Regions from separate parts of the Paenibacillus sp. YAE3 genome, predicted to be linked through region 3. Evidence: riboswitches for the same ligand, from Rfam matches in the RefSeq annotation. Region 3 holds a riboswitch; each other region holds the start of a gene.
What was found. Region 3 has a riboswitch for thiamine pyrophosphate ahead of AC27KL_RS13550 (ECF transporter S component). Riboswitches for the same ligand answer to the same signal wherever they lie in the genome.

Region 1 (5,869 bases), on a different contig from region 3:
CCTCCCTTATCTCGGAGCGGCGGCAGGCTGCGACGGTTTGTTCGTCGCCGTAGGGCATTATCGCAACGGCGTACTGCTGAGCCCCATTACCGGGGCACTGATCGCCGAACAGATGAGCGGCGGGCAGCCCGCATTCGCAGGCTGGGAATCTTTTGCGCCCGAGCGGCATGGGGCCGTCAGGCAGCCGGAAGGGAGGGGCGTTCATGCTGGATCTGATCGTTAACGGGGAAGCCGTGCAGGTGCCGGAGTCGGTCGCGACGGTATCGCGGCTGTTGGAACATTTTGGCCTGGATCGGCAAGTCGTCGTCGTGGAAATCAACCAGGCCGTACTCGGGAAAAACGAACATGCGGACACGGCCGTCCGAAACGGAGACCGGATCGAGCTGGTGCATTTTGTGGGAGGAGGATAAGGAACATGTTAACTATCGGACCGCATCAATTTCAATCGAGATTGCTGCTGGGAACGGGGAAGTTCCCGGATTTTGAGGTGCAGAAGGCAGCCGTAAACGTATCCGGCGCCCAAATCTTGACGTTTGCCGTTCGGCGGATGAACATTTACGAACCGGACCAGCCTAATTTTTTGGAGATGATCGACATCGAACGGTTTACGCTGCTGCCCAATACGGCGGGCGCGCGGACGGCGGAGGAAGCGGTGCGCATCGCAAGGCTCGCCAAAGCCTCCGGATTATGCGACATGATCAAGGTCGAGGTGATCGGCGACATGAAGACGCTGCTTCCCGATCCGATCGAAACGCTGCGGGCTTCGGAAATGCTCCTGGAGGAAGGATTCATCGTGCTGCCCTACACGTCGGACGACGTGCTGCTGGCGAAGCGGCTGCAGGAACTCGGCGTGCACGCGGTGATGCCGGGAGCATCGCCGATCGGCTCCGGCCAAGGAATCGTGAACCCCTTGAACTTGAGCCTTATCATCGAGCAATCTACCGTGCCCGTCATCGTCGACGCCGGCATCGGCACGCCGTCGGACGCGGCCGTCGCCATGGAGCTTGGCGCCGACGGCGTGCTGCTTAATTCGGCGGTTTCGGGCGCCAAGGACCCGGTAAAAATGGCCCTCGCCATGAAGCTCGCCATCGAAGCGGGGCGGCTCGGCTACGAAGCCGGCCGCATTCCGAAAAAGCGCTGCGGGACCGCCAGCAGCCCGCTCGAGGGAATCAGCGTCACATGAGCGGGGACGGGATGCATAACGATCGGTATTCGAGGCAAGCGTTGTTCCCCCAAATCGGTCCGGACGGCCAGCGGAAGCTTGGAGAGGGGCATGTCCTGATCGTCGGCGCGGGAGCGCTGGGGTCGGTAAGCGCGGAAACGCTTGTGCGCGCAGGCGTAGGCACCGTCACCATCGTGGACCGCGACTACGTGGAGACGAGCAATCTGCAGCGGCAGCAGCTGTACTGCGAAGAAGACGCCCTGCTGCGCCTGCCGAAAGCGGCGGCGGCCAAAGCCCGCCTGGAACGCATCAATTCGGACATCGACATCCGGGCCGTCGTCGCCGACGCCGCCGCTGCGGAAATCGAAGGGCTGGCGCAGGGCGTGGACGTCATCCTCGACGGGACGGACAACTTCGAGACGCGGCTCGTGATCAACGATTTGTCCCAGAAGCTGGGCATTCCATGGATTTACGGCGCTTGCGTCGGCAGTTACGGCATAACCTTCACGATCGTGCCCGGCCGAACGCCATGCCTCTACTGTTTGCTTGGGACGGTGCCGACCGGCGGCGCAACTTGCGATACGGCCGGCGTCATCGCTCCGGCGGCGCAAATGGTCGCGGCTTACCAAGCCTCCGAAGCGCTTAAGCTGTTGGTAGGCGATCGGGATGCTTTGCACGGCAAGCTCGTTTCGTTCGATTTATGGACGGGCGCCCATGCCGCGATCCGGGTCGGGGGCATGAAGAAGCCGGATTGCCCGTCATGCGGAAAACACCGCACCCACCCGTACCTGCAGCCGGCCAATCAGTCCCGGACAGCCGTGTTGTGCGGCCGGGATACGGTGCAAATTCGTCCGCACGCACCGGTCCGGCGCGATTTGAAGGAGCTGGCGCGCAGATTGTCCCGGCTGGGCGGCGAGGTCAAGGAGAACCCGTATCTCGTGTCTTTTGCGGCGGGAGGATGCCGGTTGACGGTTTTTTGGGACGGGCGGGTTCTCGTGCACGGAACGAAGGACATCGCGGAAGCCAAAAGCTTGTACCACCGCTATTTAGGCTGAGTCCGAAGGGGCGGAGGGAACATTCGGCGCCGATGTTTCCGGTTTGACAAGCGGCGGCTTGAAGGATAAAGTAAAGGGTGAAAAACGAACTTCATACGAAATCCACTGGGGGAGCCGCGAGCAAGCGGCTGAGACAAGGATGCTTGGACCCTTTGAACCTGATCCGGATCATACCGGCGTAGGGAAGTGGAACGGACTTCGCCTATCCCATGCCTTTTCATGCTGATAGCGTTTCGGAGCCGCTCCATTTCGGGGCGGCTTTTTTGAGTTTGATCGGCCGCTTCCGGCTTCTTCTTGTTTGGATTTCATCCAAATTCATTCGGAGGTGTTGGCATGACCCGTTTTACCGATGAGCTTCGAAACGAAGCGGATCCGATTTTTCGCGCCATTTTTGACCATCCGTTCGTGCGCGGCATTGCGGAGGGAACTTTGCGGAAGGAGCAGCTGATCCATTACGTGAAGCAGGATTTCGAGTATTTGAACGCCTATATCCAGTTATACGGAATCGCGATCTCGAAATGCGACAGCCGCGACACGATGGCCCTTTTTAACGAGCAAATTTCGTTCATCTTGCACAGCGAAACGCATCCGCACAACAATTTTTGCAGCGTGGCGGGCGTTTCGTACGAACAATTGCAGGGTTACCCGCTTGCCCCGTCGGCGAACCATTATGTCCGCCACATGCTGAGCGTGGCCCATGGAGGAACGCTTGAGGATATTTTGGCGGCGATGCTGCCGTGCCCTTGGACGTATACGGAGATCGGCGCCAAATTGCTGGCGGAAGTGAAGCCGGACCGTTCCCATCCGTTTTACGATTGGATGCACTTTTACGGCCGCTTCGAAGGCGGGATTACGGATAAGATGCGTCTGCTGCTGGACGAGCGGGCGCAAGGTTTGTCTTCCGACCGGAAAAAACGTCTCAAGGAGCATTTCGCGGCAAGCTGCCGTCTGGAGTACATGTTCTGGGACATGGCATATACGCTGGAAGAATGGCCGGTTCCCATGATCCCGGCGGAAGGGGTGGGACGATGATCGAGGATATGCAGCATTTGCCCGGCATCGTCAAGCGGCGCAGGCCTCTCGTGCACAACATCACGAATATGGTGGTGACGAATTTTACGGCGAACGGATTGCTGGCGATCGGAGCGTCCCCCGTCATGGCCTATGCCCGGAAGGAAGTTGCTGATATGGCGAAAATAGCGGGCGCGCTGGTGTTGAACCTGGGCACGCTCAGCGCCGGGCTGGTCGAAGCCGCAATCATTGCCGGCCGGTCGGCGAATTTGCACGGAGTGCCGGTGATTCTCGATCCGGTAGGTGCAGGCGCCACTCCGTTCCGGACGAAAGCCGCCCTGGAGATTCTGCGGGAAGTCCGCGTCGCCTTGGTTCGCGGCAATGCGGCCGAAATCGCGAACCTGATCGGCGAAACGGCGGCCATCAAAGGCGTGGATGCGGAAGAGTCCGAATCGGAGCCTTCGGTCGACCTCGCGGTGCGGGCCGCCTGCCGTCTCGGCAGCGTCGTGGCGATCACCGGTCGGGAGGACGTCATTACGGACGGATTGAAGGGATACGTGGTCCGGGGCGGACATCCGATGCTCACCCGCGTAACCGGGACGGGTTGCCTGTTGACGTCGGTCATCGGCGCGTTTGCCGCCGTTGAAACGGATTTGTTGACGGCCGGGGCGGCTGCGCTTGCCTTTTACGGGGCGGCGGCATCGCGGGCGTACGCGGCGGCAGGCGGCCGCGGGCCGGGAAGCTTTCAAGCCGCGTTCCTTGACGCCTTGTCCGAAATGGATCAATATCCGCTTCCGGAAGAGGCGCTTAGCGAGCACCCGGTTTCGGCCGGAAGGGGGTTCGTGCAATGAGCGTTCCGAAAGCCTTGACGATAGCCGGTTCCGACAGCGGCGGCGGAGCCGGAATCCAGGCCGACCTGAAAACGTTCCAGGAGCTCGGCGCATTCGGAATGTCGGCGATTACGGCGGTTACGATCCAAAACACGCTGGGCGTGGACGGCGTCTATCCGCTGCCGGCCGCAGCCGTTGCCGGGCAAATCCATGCCGTGGGGACGGATCTTGGCCCGGACGCGGTCAAAACGGGCATGCTGTTCAGCGCCGACATTATCGAAGCGGTTGCGGATCAGATCGAAACATTCGGATGGAACCGGGTAGTCGTCGATCCGGTCATGATCGCCAAAGGCGGGGCGGAACTGCTGCGGGACGATGCCGTCGAGGCGTTGACGCGCAGGCTGCTGCCGCTTGCGCTCATCGTCACGCCGAATATACCGGAGGCGGAAGTGCTTGCCGGGCGGCCGATTGCCTCGATGGAGGAGCGCCGCGAAGCAGCAATAACAATCGCGGAGTTCGGCGTCAAAATGGTCGTCATTAAAGGGGGCCACGATCCGGCGTCGGACGAGGCCGTCGACCTGCTGTACGACGGGGAGTCGTTTACGGAGATCGCGCGGCCCAGAATAGCGACGAAACATACGCACGGAACGGGCTGCACGTTTTCCGCGGCCATCGCGGCCGAACTTGCGAAAGGGGCGTCCCCTGGCGAAGCCGTACATACCGCAAGGGATTACATCCAGGCCGCCATCGAGGAGGCGCTTGGCATCGGAGGAGGCAGCGGCCCGACCAATCATTGGGCGTACCGGCGCAGGAAGGAGATGGTCCGGTGAAACGCTTTGAACCGACCGACTTGAAGGAAAGGCTGAAGCTTTATCTTGTCGTCGGCAGCGTCAATTGCAGGCAAGATGCGGCGGAGGTCGTGGAGGAAGCCATCCGGGGCGGGGTCACGATGGTACAGCTTCGCGAGAAAGGGCGAAATGCGCTCGCGGGGAACGCCAAGGCCGAGCTGGGCGGACGCATCCTTGCGGTTTGCCGGCGATACGGCGTGCCGCTTATCGTCAATGACGACGTCGACCTGGCGCTTGCTTTGGACGCCGACGGCGTGCACATCGGACAAGAGGACGAGCCGGCGGACCGGGTGAGGGAACGCATCGGGAACAAAATTTTGGGCTTGTCCGTGCATACGCTTGAAGAAGCCAAGCTGGGCGCGGAGCTGAGTGCCGATTATTTCGGGGTCGGCCCGGTTTTTCCGACCGTTTCCAAAGAGGATGCCCGCCCGGTTCAAGGCACGGCAATGCTGCGGAATATCCGGCGGATGCATGCGGCCATGCCGGTCGTCGGCATCGGAGGCATTACCGCAGCCCGCGCCCCTGAGGTGATTCAAGCGGGGGCGGACGGCATCGCGGTCATTTCGGCGATTACGCAAACGCCCGATCCGTACCTGGCGGCGATGGAGCTGTCCCGCGCGTTGACCGTATCCATGGCTGGACGAAATCCCCAAGCTTAACATATCCCGGTTTGACGTCCCGAAGGATGGATCCGGAATCCTTGATGATCGCGGATATGAATCCAACAACAAGGTAACGCTGCGCATCAGCTCGAGCATGTACCGCATGACAGGGCATGTTGCACCGAAAAGGAAAACCATGCATACGGTTTCGCTTACAGGCTGAATTGGAAAGGGGTCATTCGAAGATGAACGCACTCAAACTTACCGCCCGGTTCAGTCCGGGCCGTCCGGGGCAAAATAGGGAAGGATTCGCCAATGCTTCGGCAGAAGGGAATCCGTCATTTACAATCCGCTCCTTTAT
Region 2 (5,869 bases), on a different contig from region 3:
AGCACCATTTCGCCTTCCCGGAGCCAGCTCCCGATATCGGGAACCTCCCAAATATCGATATACTGCACGATCCGGTCCAGTCCCTTTTCCCCGCTGATCAGCTTTGCGTTTTGCATGACGGGAAGTTCAAGCATTTCTCTTACGGTCAAGCCTTTTAAACTCATTTCCTCACCTCTCACGGTTCACGGTTATGATGGGATGAAGCTGACGCGCCGCTCCATGACCGCGTGATGTCGTTCCTGCCTTCATTGTACCTTACCTTCCTGCCTTCTTGCCATGAAACGAATCCCGTATCCAGAAGAAGGAAAGAAGCTTTTGCGCCCAAAGGCAGGAGCTTTGGGAAACGAACGCAAACGAAAAAGGGAATCCCTAAGTTTCTCGTAAGAACCGATCGGGATGCCCTTTCGCAAACGAGGATGTTTCAAATCCCCGCTCCATATGATTTTGATGAGCCCGGCGGCAATCAACGGCGTACCGGCACTGTTTCCGCGCCATGCTCCGCACGCTTTTTGAAGATGACCTTCCGGATGCTTTCGACGGACAGATGGAAAGTTTTCGTCAAATATTCGAGCGAGTGTCCGCTGCAATGGAGATTGTAAATCTCCTCGTTTCTGCGCTCGATCATCTGTCTGGTGCCGCTGTTGACTCCCCAGCCGACACGTTCGCTGCTTCTTTTGGGAATGTAGATCAGCTCGCCCTCAATGTGCTTCTGCAGCTCTTTCAGCAAACTAGGGGGAAGCACATCCCTCCCGTTTCGGTAATTCACGATAAACGTCCTCCTTCATCAGATGTTGGTTCCGATTTGCGAATTTTGCGTTGAACATTTTATCGCTCCCTCCTTTCTGTTATGTAGGATATATTTAAAAAAGGTAATTAGGGAGGCCTGCTTCCGGCCCCCCTGAACTTTGCGATTTCCGCTTAGGCGGAAACCACCTCGTTATTTGTGATCAAAATTGCATCAGCTCCTTTCTTTAGGAAGTTGTCGGCCGTCCGACACCTTTATTAACTCATATTTGGAGCTTCTCTTCAAGCGAAAGAATAAGTATATACGTTTTTTACCAGGATTTTTTTACCTGCGGATGCCAGGCGCACGGATCTTGGCCCTACCAGCCCGTCACCGCGATCTCTTCATCCATGTTTTGCAAATAATCCGGCAGCGGGCCGCCGTGCATCAGCCACAGCTCGTGCAGCGCGCGCGTGCACCCGACGTACAGCAGCTTCGCATCCCAAGCCGAAGCGCCGTAATGCTCCCCGTCCGCATCCGCCACGATGACCGCGTCAAATTCGAGGCCTTTCGAGAGGTATACGGGCAGGACGGATAAGCCGCCCTCGTACGCCTGGTCGCCGCCGTCGATCAAGTGAAGATCAGGCAAGTCCGGCTGCAGCCGTTCGTGCAGCGCCCTTGCGTCCTTCAGCGTCCGCGTCAACACGGCCACCGTTCGGTAATCGCCCGACGAAAGCTTAAGCAGCCCTTCGCGCAGGCCCTTTAAGCGCTCGTCTTCGCCGCTTCCATAGGCGATCATGCGCACCGGGTTCCCGCTCCGAAAAACGGGCACCGCAAGCAGTTCGCTGCTTACCCCTTGCTCGAGGATGCGGTTGGCGAATTCGATGATTTCCATCGTGGAGCGGTAGCTCCGCGTAAGCGCAAAATACGCCGTGTCTTCCGGCTTGAACCAGGCCCTCATTTCCTCCCAGCCATGAACTCCCCGGTAGGCATGGATGCCTTGGGACAAATCCCCGAGAATGGTAAAGGAGTGGCCTTTCACGAACAAATCGAGGACCGCGACCTGAAATGGCGAAAAATCCTGCGCCTCGTCGATGACGATATGGTCGAACCGCTGTTCTCCCGTGATATCGTTGAGCAAATAATGGATGTACAACAGGGCAGGCAGGTCTTCCTCGCGCAGGATATCCTTTTTCAAATCCTTTTGCGTCGATTTCAACACGGCGTCCGGAATGCCCGCCAGCCGTTCTTCCGGCCAGCCGGCCTGCAGCTTCAGCGCTTTGAACATTTGCTTGTACAGCACGAGCGGCTCGAACTTCGGCCACTTGGCGGCATATGATTTTTCGCGCTGGGACGCTTTTTTCTTCCGTTCCTTCATCGCGGCGGCCGAAGGCGACTTTTTCAGCTCCATCTCGACCCACCGGTGGATTCTCGCCATCACCCGTTCTTTCCGCTTGGCGAGCGGATACGGCTTATATTCGTCGTTGAACCAGTGGAGAATCGTATCGCGCGCAAGCACGGCGCCCTCCCAAGGCATAAAGTCCGCTTGGGGCACCGAAGCGTCTTCCATCGCCTCGATGCAGGCGCGGATCATCTCCATGAACCGGATCGAGCCCTTGAAGCGTCCGGGAACCTCGTCCGTCACCTCCGGCATTCCCCCGTCCGATTCGAACCAGTAGGAAAGCGTCTCGGACGGATCGGCAAGCGGAATCTCGATGCCGAGCTGCTTCATGGCCCAATCCGCGAACGTGCTCTGCTGGATGTCCCCGACGCCGAGTTCGGGCAGCACGTCGGAAATGTAATCGAGGAACATATGGTTCGGGGCAAAAATGATCATCTTCTCTGCCGTGACCTGCTCCTTGTACTGATACAGCAAATAGGCGAGGCGGTGCAGCGCCACGGTCGTTTTTCCGCTTCCCGCCACCCCTTGGATGATCAGCGCCGTATTTTTTGCCGCGCGGATGATTTTGTCCTGCTCCGCCTGGATGGTGGAAACGATGTCGCGCAGCTTGTTGTCCTTGTTTTCGCCCAGCCGGTATACCAGAAATTCGTCGGATACGGCCGGCTGGTCGCCGTTCCGGTCATACGTGTCGGACACCCGCTCCAAAATCTGCTTCCGGATGACGAGGTTCCGCTTTAAATACACCAGCCCTTCAATCGTTCCTCCGGGCGCTTCGTACGAAGCCGGTTCATCCCCGCCCGTGAAGGAATAAAACACGCTGGCGATCGGGGCCCGCCAATCGATGACCATCGGCTGCTCGCCGACCTCCTCGTGATCGACGCCGATTTTGCCGATGTAAAGCGGTTTGGGCGCCGCATCCTTTTTTTCCTGAAAATCAAGCCGTCCAAAATAAGGGGCCGCCAGGCTCTTGGCCAAGGACTGCCTTTTTTCCTCGCGCCCGGCCTCGAGCACCTGCTCGGTAAAATCATGCCCGGTATACACCGGGATCGCGCGCAGCCGCTCCAGCTGCTTGTCGATTTCCGCTATCGTTGCATTCAGCCTTCGCTCTTCCTCTTGATAGGCACTTTGAAAAGTTTGCTCCAATTTCAGTTACCTCCTAAAAGTTTTTCCGCCAGCCCAAAATGGCCGCGGGAGCCGTTCGTGCGCCGTTCGCTGCAACCCTACGATATGTACGGGGCGAACGCCGCGAACCACCCTGCCCTGGTAAGCTGATGCTTAGTCGTGAGCCATAAGCCCGCTTAGAAAGGATATTCAGTATATCACAATGAAGGCGCATTCTCCAGCGCGGCCCGTTTTGAAAACGGCGCTTTCAAAAGACTCGGGTCTTTACAATCTTTTTCGAAGCTGTATAATGGGAACCAGCAAAAAACTGCATACGGATAGATAGCACTAGGGGTGCCTTTCTGGCTGAGAGACAAGTAGCGAATGCATGCGCGAACGTTAACCCTTTACACCCGATCTAGGTCATACTAGCGTGGGGAAGTGCGGTGAAACGACTGCTTCGAGGCCCTTCGATCCGAACGACGGAACCGGCCTTCGAGCCGTCCGCGAGCTGCACTCTTTCGGGTGCGGTTTTTTTGCGTGCCGGCCGGCTTGAAGTTGAAAATCGATCAGCGTTCGATGAAGGAGGAAACGAAGGTTATGACTGAAAATTTGCATAACGGCATAGAAGCGTGCGGGGGATCCGCCGGCGCTTGCGGGACCAGCCGCATCGCGGGCTGCCGTTTTTCGATTTATCCGATGAGCGGCCGTTTTGCCGAAATCATCGAAGAGGCTTTGAAACGGACGAATACGTCCAAAGTATGGATGTTTACGGACGATGTCAGCACCTGCGTCCGCGGGCGGATGTCCCATGTGTTCGACGTCGTGCAGTCGATGTTCGCCCATGCGGCGGAAAGCGGGGAGCATGTCGTGTTCAGCGGCACGTTTTCGATCGGCTGCCCGGGCGACTCCAGCGGCGACGCGTACATGTCGGAGGATGACGTCCGTTTGAACGCTGCCCCCTCGGGGGTCGACACGTCGGCGCAGTTCGCCCTTTATCCGATGAACGCGCCGGGATATATGGGCATGATCGCGGAGGCGGTCCGGACGGCTCAAACGCTGGGCACCTTCTCCGGAAGCGTTCATTATGCAAGCCGCCTCGACGGGACTGCCGGCGACGTGTTCCGGACGCTGGAGCAGGCGTTTGCCAACGCTGCGGAGGAAACGTCCCATTTGGTGATGACCGCAACCCTGTCGTGCAACAGCCCTTCCCCGAAGCCTGCGCGAAAACAAGCCGGGGAGGCGCAGATCCGATGAAAAACTGGAAATTGCGCGACATTATCGTGCTGAGTTCGCTGTCGGTCGTTTTTGCCGTCGTATACGTTCTTTTCCTGCAGGTCGGCAACGTCCTGGTCGGCTTGATGGGGCCGATGGGATACGAGGTCATTTTCGGGATCTGGTTTATCGTATCGATCATCTCGGCATATATATTGCAGCGTCCGGGAGCCGCGCTTTTGTCGGAAACGGTGGCCGGAACCGTCGAGCTTCTGATCGGCAATACGACAGGGCCGGTGCTTATTTTGTCGGCCTTTATCCAAGGGCTCGGGGCCGAAGCCGTCTTTGCGGCGCTGCGTTACCGGAACTATTCCGCCCCGGCCTTGATGGCCGCAGGCGCCGGTTCGGCCGTCTTCAGCTTTGCCTGGGGTTTCATCCACTCGGGGTTTGCCGCGTTGTCCCCGGGCCTGCTGCTGGCCATGTTCATCACCCGCATCCTCAGCTCCGTGCTGCTCGCCGGCCTGCTCGGCAAATGGATCGCCGACGCGCTGGCCAAAACCGGCGTGCTCCGCAGCTTCCCGATCGCCAAAACTTCGCGCGGTCAGCTGAGTTCCAAGGCGGAGGTGTCCTAATGGCCGCTGTAGACCGCCGACCGGTGCTGGAAGCCGACCGGATTTCCCTGAAGCTCGACGACCATCTTGGGGATGACGTGCTGTCTTCGGTTTCGATGTCGTTATACAAGGGGGAAATCACGCTGCTTTTGGGTCCCGGCGGCTGCGGAAAAAGCTCGCTCGCCCTCTGCTTGAACGGGATATACCCGCATGCGGTGGAAAGCGTCGTTACCGGCAGCGTGAAGCTGTTCGGAGAAACGCCGGACCTTCGCCATCCCGGAAAAACGGCCCAAACCGTCGGCATCGTCTTTCAAGACCCGGACAGCCAGTTTTGCATGCTGACGGTCGAGCAGGAGCTCGCCTTTTGCCTGGAAAACATCGGCTGCCCCCGGGAGGAGATCGGCGGGCGGATCGAAGATGCACTGAAGCTCGTTCAGCTGAGCGAGTGCCGGGAGAAAGAAATCCATACGCTCTCCGGAGGGCAAAAACAGCGCGTCGCCATCGCCGCGGCGCTCGTCCTTAGGCCCAAGGTGCTCATCCTGGACGAACCGACGTCGAATCTCGATCCGGCTTCGGCGCAGCAGCTCGCGGACCGGATCCATGCCCTCCGCCGGCTGCTGCCGATGACGATCCTGCTGATCGAGCACAACCTCGATCCATGGATGGAATACGTCGACCGACTTGTCGTTATGGACAAGCAAGGAACGGTTCGATATGAGGGGAAACCGGATGCGTTTTTTACGAACCAAGCACACGAAGCGGCGCAAGACGGCATTTGGCTCCCTCGGGCCGCCACGCTTCACCGCGCGTTGATCC
Region 3 (5,869 bases):
CGTAAAACAGCTTTACGGACGGCGTCGTGCTGACAAAAAGCAACCCTTCGGCCGCAAACGCAATCGAGCGGAATCCCAGATGAAGCCCGCGATAAAAGCTTTCCTCCGAAATGCGAAAGAGCCCCCACTGCCACCACAACGTGTCCCCTTTCCCGAACAGGATCATCGTCATGGAGGAGGAGACGAAAAGAAAACCAAACGGCAGAACCAACAGAAGCGTCTTCCGGACCGGAAACCCGCCGAACGCGAATAATAGAACGGTATATACCAGCGCCTGGTACGCCGCGAAGTCGATGTTCCGCGTCAGCACCGTGACCAGGCACAACGCGACAAACAGGACGAGCTTGATGGCCGGATTGGTGCGCAGCAGCACCGTTTGCCGCGCCGGTTTCAGCAATTCGATCATGTGCCCGCCCGCCTTTCTGCCCGGTCGGCCTCGATCGCCGGACGTTCGGCAACCGCGCCGTCCAGCACCTCCCACACCTTCGTGGCAACACGCCGGGCGATGTTCTCTTCATGGGTGACCATCACGATGGCTGCTCCCTTTTCCTGCATCTCCAGGCAGTAATCGAGGATCGCAAACGTATTCCGGGCATCCTGGCCGAAGGTCGGTTCATCCAGCAAAAGGACAGGCTGCTCGCCCGCGACGGCGGCCGCCATGCTGAGCCTCCGTTTTTGGCCGGTGGAAAGCTGGTACGGATGGCGGCGTTCCAGCCCTTCCAAATGAAAGAATCGCAGCAACCCTCGCGCTTTCGCTTCGGCCTCGGCCTTCCCCGCTTCTTTCCCTTTCGCGGAAAAGCCGACTTCCTCCAGCACCGATTCCGCGACGAACTGGAATTCCGGGTTTTGGAACACGTAACCGATCCGGTCCGAGGGCGGACGAACAGCCCGGCGCGCTCTCCGGGAGGCGCCCTCCGTTTCCGGCATGGCCTCCCCGCATAACCGGTATTCCCCGCGAAAGCGCAGGAGCGACATCAGGCTGAGCAAAAGCGAGCTTTTGCCGGCCCCGTTCGGACCGACGACCGCGATAAAATCACCGGGATCGACCCGCGCCTCGTCTGCCCGCACCACGGGCCGGCCGGCCCGGAATCCCGCAAACCGCCGCAGCGTCAGAAGCGGAGCGGATGCGTCCGGCTCCAGCGGCTTCGCCGCTCCGCCCCGCCTCAGGTCAAGCACCTTGAAAAAATCCTCCCATACGCCCGGATACCAGATGCCGTACTGCTGCAGCTCCCGCCGGAAGGCGCCGAAAACCCATGCGGGAGGGCCGTCGCCGAGAACGCTCCCGTCGGGAGCCAGCAGGACGATCCGGTCCATCCGGTCCGCAATCTCTTCGATCCGGTGCTCCACGACGATTAAAGTCCGCCCTTCCGCCGCTTTCCAGACGGACTCCCACATCTGTTTTCTCCCCTCGGGGTCCAGGAGGGCGGACGGTTCGTCCAGAAAAATGACCTCGGGCTCCAGCAGCAGCACGGAGGCCAGCGCCAGCCGCTGCTTCATGCCTTGGGACAGGCTGTCTACCGGAACATGCAGCAGATCCGGACGCAAACCGACCGCTTCAAGGGCCCGGCGCATTTCGGGCACCATCCGTTCCCGCGGAATTCCGCGGTTTTCCAATACGAACGCCAGCTCCTCGTCGACGTATGGCATGCAAAACTGCGTATCCGGATCCTGGAACACGTACCCTCTGGAATCCGGCGCCACGATGCCTTCCGCTTTGATCGGCACCTCGATCACTTGCGGAATCAGCCCGCCGAGCACCTGCAGCAGCGTCGATTTGCCGCAGCCGCTGGGCCCGAGCAGCAGCACTTTCTCGCCGCGGCGAACGGACAGGGACAAATCCTTGAACACGAAAGACGGCTCTCCCGGAAATTTAAGCCTGAGCTTGCTGACTCCCGCCACGGTCTCCGGCCCGAACGGTTCTAAATCAAGCGACTCAATCATGGTCAAGCGCTTCATAATCCTTTTGGGTCACGGGCCGCAGCAGCTGCGTCACGCCGGTAGCCTCCAGCGCCTTCGCCAGCGCAAACGCCAAATATCCCGCCAAAATCGCGGAGCTGATGATTCGGAGCACGTATTTGAACAGCATCATCCCGAGCGTATAGTCCGTCACGTAACCAAAATAAACATCGACCGCAAACGAACCGAGCGCAGCGGCCGCGCCCGCAAATGCCGCCGTCCCCATCTTGAAGCTGCGGTAGCGCAGCAAGGCAAAAACCAGTTCCGCCGCAAGGCCTTGCGCGACGCTGTAAAGCACCAGCTGAACGCCCCATTCGCTGCCGAACAAAATTTCCACATGGGCCGCCGCCACCTCCGCCAACAGGGCAACGCCGGGTTTGCGAATCAGCAGCATGGCGAGCGTCGGCGCCAAAAACCAGACCCCGTACACCAGCTCATCGGCCTGAAAAAACAGCGGCTTGAACAGATCGTACACCGAGCTCCAAAAATGATAGACGACGCCAAGCACAAGCGACAGCAAAATCGTGACCAGCAAATCGCTCAGCCGCAGCCCTTTCCTTTTTTCCGCCTGAAGCACGTGATTCATCCTACATCTTCCTCTCTTCTTCGGTGAGCGGGAATGCGCAAAAATAGGCATGAAAAAAACCGCCCTGGATACGCAAAGAGAGACGGTTAAATAAGCCCAATCCATGGGCTTCTATCGCGAATTCTCTACGCTGGCATTATCCAGATCAGATTCCCGGTCAGCAGCGGATACAGCTGCAATCTCAGCCTGATTCACTCAAGCTCCCGCATCCCAATATGTAACGGACCGCCCTTCGCCAAAAAAACGAAGCATGCGAAAGCGTCCGGTTCCTGGTTCCAAAATACACCAATTCCGTGCCGGTTGGCAACAGAAAAAATTTTTCCTCGGCAGCCCCTGCCCTACTTCCCTCCCCCTGCATGCGGCCGTCCGTCTTGCGTTAGACCTTATTGATTTAACCGCTATTCTATGTCAATATATTTCAGAGTGTTCCAAAAATAGTATGCTGCGCATTTCGGATCCGGCCGAAATTCGGTGAAACCATAAGGCGGCCGCGAACGTTAACTCTATAAATCGACTCGAAGCACCATCCGAAGGGAGAAATAGCATGGCAAAACGATTGTTAAGGCTGATGACGGAGCTCTCCTCAAGAAAGTGGCTGTCCGCATTGATGGGGCGTTTTTCCCACAGCAGGCTCAGCAGGGGCGTCATCCCTTATTTTATAAAAAGCTATCAGATTCCGGCCGACGAAGCCGAAAAGGAAATCCACGAATACCGGACGCTGAACGAGTTTTTTTCGCGCCGGCTGAAGCCGGGCATGCGCCCGGTCGAGGAAGGGCCGAACGTGCTGACAAGCCCGGTCGACGCCAAAATAACGGCCATGGGCGACATTAGCGCGGGGACGATATTAAACGTCAAAGGCCAGGATTATTCCGTGGCGGAGCTGCTGAACTTTTCCCCCCATTTGGAGCTGTACAAACACGGCTATTTTTTTGTGCTTTATTTAAGCCCGACCGACTACCACCGCATCCATTCCCCCATTACGGGGGTGCGTACGGAAAGCGAGCATATCAAGGGCCGGGCTTATCCGGTCAACGAATTCGGCATGACCCGGATGAAATCGGTGCTGTGCCGGAACGAGCGGCTGATCACCTACATCGCCGGGGAATACGGCGAGGTCGCCGTCGTGAAGGTCGGCGCCATGAACGTCAGCAGCATCCGTTACGACGACGAATCCGTGTCCCGCTGGAACAACGGCGACGACCTGGCCTATTTCGAATTCGGCTCGACCGTCGTGCTGCTGACGCAGGACGGAACGTTTACGCCAAGGGCCGGCCTGAAGCCCGGGGACCACGTCCGGATGGGCCAGCTTCTCGGAACGCTTCACCCTCCGGTCCCGCGGGACAAGGGCTAAGATCCGCTTTCGTCCCGGCCCAGTACGGAAGCGATCATCTTTTGCAGCAAACGCCCCGGCAGGATCGCTTTGGCCCGGAGCGTCAGCCGGGTGCTCCCCGGCAGCGCGTACCGGAACGCGGGCCGCTTCATGCATGCGATACGCGCAACGAGTTCGGCTACCTCCTTCGGGTCGCCTCCTTGTCGTGCGCTTTTTCGCGAAAACGCCAGCACCTTGTCCATCATGGCCCGGTAAGGCGAACCTTCGGGAGCGCTCATTTGCGCGAACCCCTTGTCCCAAATCGGGGTTCCGTAGGCCCCGGGCTCTACCAGGACCACATCGATGCCGAAGGGTTTGGCTTCGAGCGCAAGGCATTCGCTGAAACCCTCTATGGCGAATTTCGAGGAAGCGTACGGCGCATATCCCGGAAATCCGATGCGGCCGCTGATGCTGCTCATCTGGATGATCCGGCCTTTCCCCCGCTCCCGCATGATCGGCAGCACCGCCTGCGTCACCCGCACCATGCCGTGAAAGTTCGTATCCATCTGTTCCTGCCAAATCGCGGCAGGCACCTCCTCGACGAAACCTCCGTAGGCCGTTCCGGCATTGTTGACCAGCACGTCCAACCGGCCGTACTGCCGGCGTATGTATGCCGCCGCGTCCGTCACGCCGGCGGCGTCGGTAACGTCCAGCCGCACGGCAACGATTTTCCCCTGCACCCCGGCTTGCGCCGCCGCGTCCATCAGCTCTGCCTGCGCCTCCATCCTCCGGATGCCTGCGATGACGGCGAATCCCCGCCGGGCAAGCTCAACCGCCGTCAGCAAACCGAAGCCGCTTGAACCGCCCGTTACCAGGGCTACCGGCTCCCCTTGCATTGTTTTCATGTTATCCCACCTTATACGGGAATCGCTTCGAACAGAAACGGCTTCCCGTCCAAATAATGCCGAAGGAGCGCCAGCGAATACGGCTTGCTTTCCCTCAGCTCCGCCGCTTCCCACGGATGCGGGGCATGGAAGCTCTGGTTTTCGATCAGCGCTTTGACAAAAAACGTTTCGAGCGCAGGAATGCAGCCCGGCTGGCCGGAAACGGGCCGCAGCCGCTCGTATCCTTCCATGAACCATTGGCGCTGCACAGGGTACAAGCCGATAAACGACTGCGCCAAATCATACAAATAGAAGCCGAAACCGCAGCGCCCGAAATCGATCGGATAAGGCTCCCCGCCTTTGAACACCATGTTTCCTTCATGGAAATCGCCGTGAATGAGGCCGAAGCTTTCGCGATCCCGCTGCATGCCGGACATATGGGCCGTCACTTTGGCGGCCGCCTGCTCATAAATCGCGTATTCGTCCGAGGTTAGAAAACTCCCATGATGCTGCTTGAGCCTGGCCGTCTCCCGCGCGAACGGCTCCCCGTCCCATACCGGGCGGACAAAGCCCTCGGCAGGCTTGAAACGGAGGGCTGCCCGGTGCATCTTCGCCAGCAGACCGCCCATGAGAAGGAGTTGCTCTTCGCTGTACTGTCCCTCCCAATGATCGCCATCGATCCAGCGAAGCACCGACACCTTCCAGCTTTGCCCCCGACCCGTCTCCACCTCGGTGACGTACGAGCCTTCGCGGTTCGGAACGCCCGTAGGGACCACAAGCCCCTCGACCCGCGCCAAATATTCGAGCCACTCCATTTCCGAAATGGTTTCCCTTGAGGATGCCGCTGCGGGATGCACGCGGAGCAAATACAACCTTCCGGCTTCATCTTCGATTTTATAGGTGACATGCTCCGACACCTGAATGAAATCCAGATGTTTTTCCTGAATATCGTAATGCTCCAGGGCAGCCGTCAGAGCCGCCTCCGCCTGAACGAGCAGCTGCCTTCTGCTGTCCTCCGAATCCGCATGAAACGCTTCGTTCATGGGTATCTCCCCCCTTGTTTTCGCTCTTTTGCCGTTTTTTTCTGTTCTATCATTACAAAATTCCATATAGCCAGCATAGCATACCGGGCCC

Region 1: another riboswitch for thiamine pyrophosphate. It lies ahead of tenA (thiaminase II); the one in region 3 lies ahead of AC27KL_RS13550 (ECF transporter S component).
Region 2: another riboswitch for thiamine pyrophosphate. It lies ahead of AC27KL_RS19780 (YkoF family thiamine/hydroxymethylpyrimidine-binding protein); the one in region 3 lies ahead of AC27KL_RS13550 (ECF transporter S component).

What each region holds. Positions count from the first base shown of each region.
Region 1 is NZ_BAAIYF010000010.1:188,348-194,216, forward strand. It holds gene thiO (glycine oxidase ThiO) at 1-223, shown strand, start outside; gene thiS (sulfur carrier protein ThiS) at 204-410, shown strand; gene AC27KL_RS20080 (thiazole synthase) at 416-1,183, shown strand; gene AC27KL_RS20085 (ThiF family adenylyltransferase) at 1,195-2,217, shown strand; TPP riboswitch at 2,315-2,419, shown strand; gene tenA (thiaminase II) at 2,551-3,249, shown strand; gene thiM (hydroxyethylthiazole kinase) at 3,246-4,079, shown strand; gene thiD (bifunctional hydroxymethylpyrimidine kinase/phosphomethylpyrimidine kinase) at 4,076-4,888, shown strand; gene thiE (thiamine phosphate synthase) at 4,885-5,565, shown strand.
Region 2 is NZ_BAAIYF010000010.1:114,638-120,506, reverse strand. It holds gene AC27KL_RS19795 (PucR family transcriptional regulator) at 1-164, opposite strand, end outside; gene AC27KL_RS19790 (CD3324 family protein) at 464-766, opposite strand; gene AC27KL_RS19785 (HelD family protein) at 1,104-3,269, opposite strand; TPP riboswitch at 3,568-3,684, shown strand; gene AC27KL_RS19780 (YkoF family thiamine/hydroxymethylpyrimidine-binding protein) at 3,828-4,484, shown strand; gene AC27KL_RS19775 (ECF transporter S component) at 4,481-5,074, shown strand; gene AC27KL_RS19770 (ABC transporter ATP-binding protein) at 5,074-5,869, shown strand, end outside.
Region 3 is NZ_BAAIYF010000006.1:167,833-173,701, forward strand. It holds gene AC27KL_RS13540 (energy-coupling factor transporter transmembrane component T family protein) at 1-403, opposite strand, end outside; gene AC27KL_RS13545 (ABC transporter ATP-binding protein) at 403-1,941, opposite strand; gene AC27KL_RS13550 (ECF transporter S component) at 1,934-2,542, opposite strand; TPP riboswitch at 2,648-2,759, opposite strand; gene asd (archaetidylserine decarboxylase) at 3,087-3,893, shown strand; gene AC27KL_RS13560 (SDR family oxidoreductase) at 3,890-4,756, opposite strand; gene AC27KL_RS13565 (phosphotransferase enzyme family protein) at 4,768-5,778, opposite strand.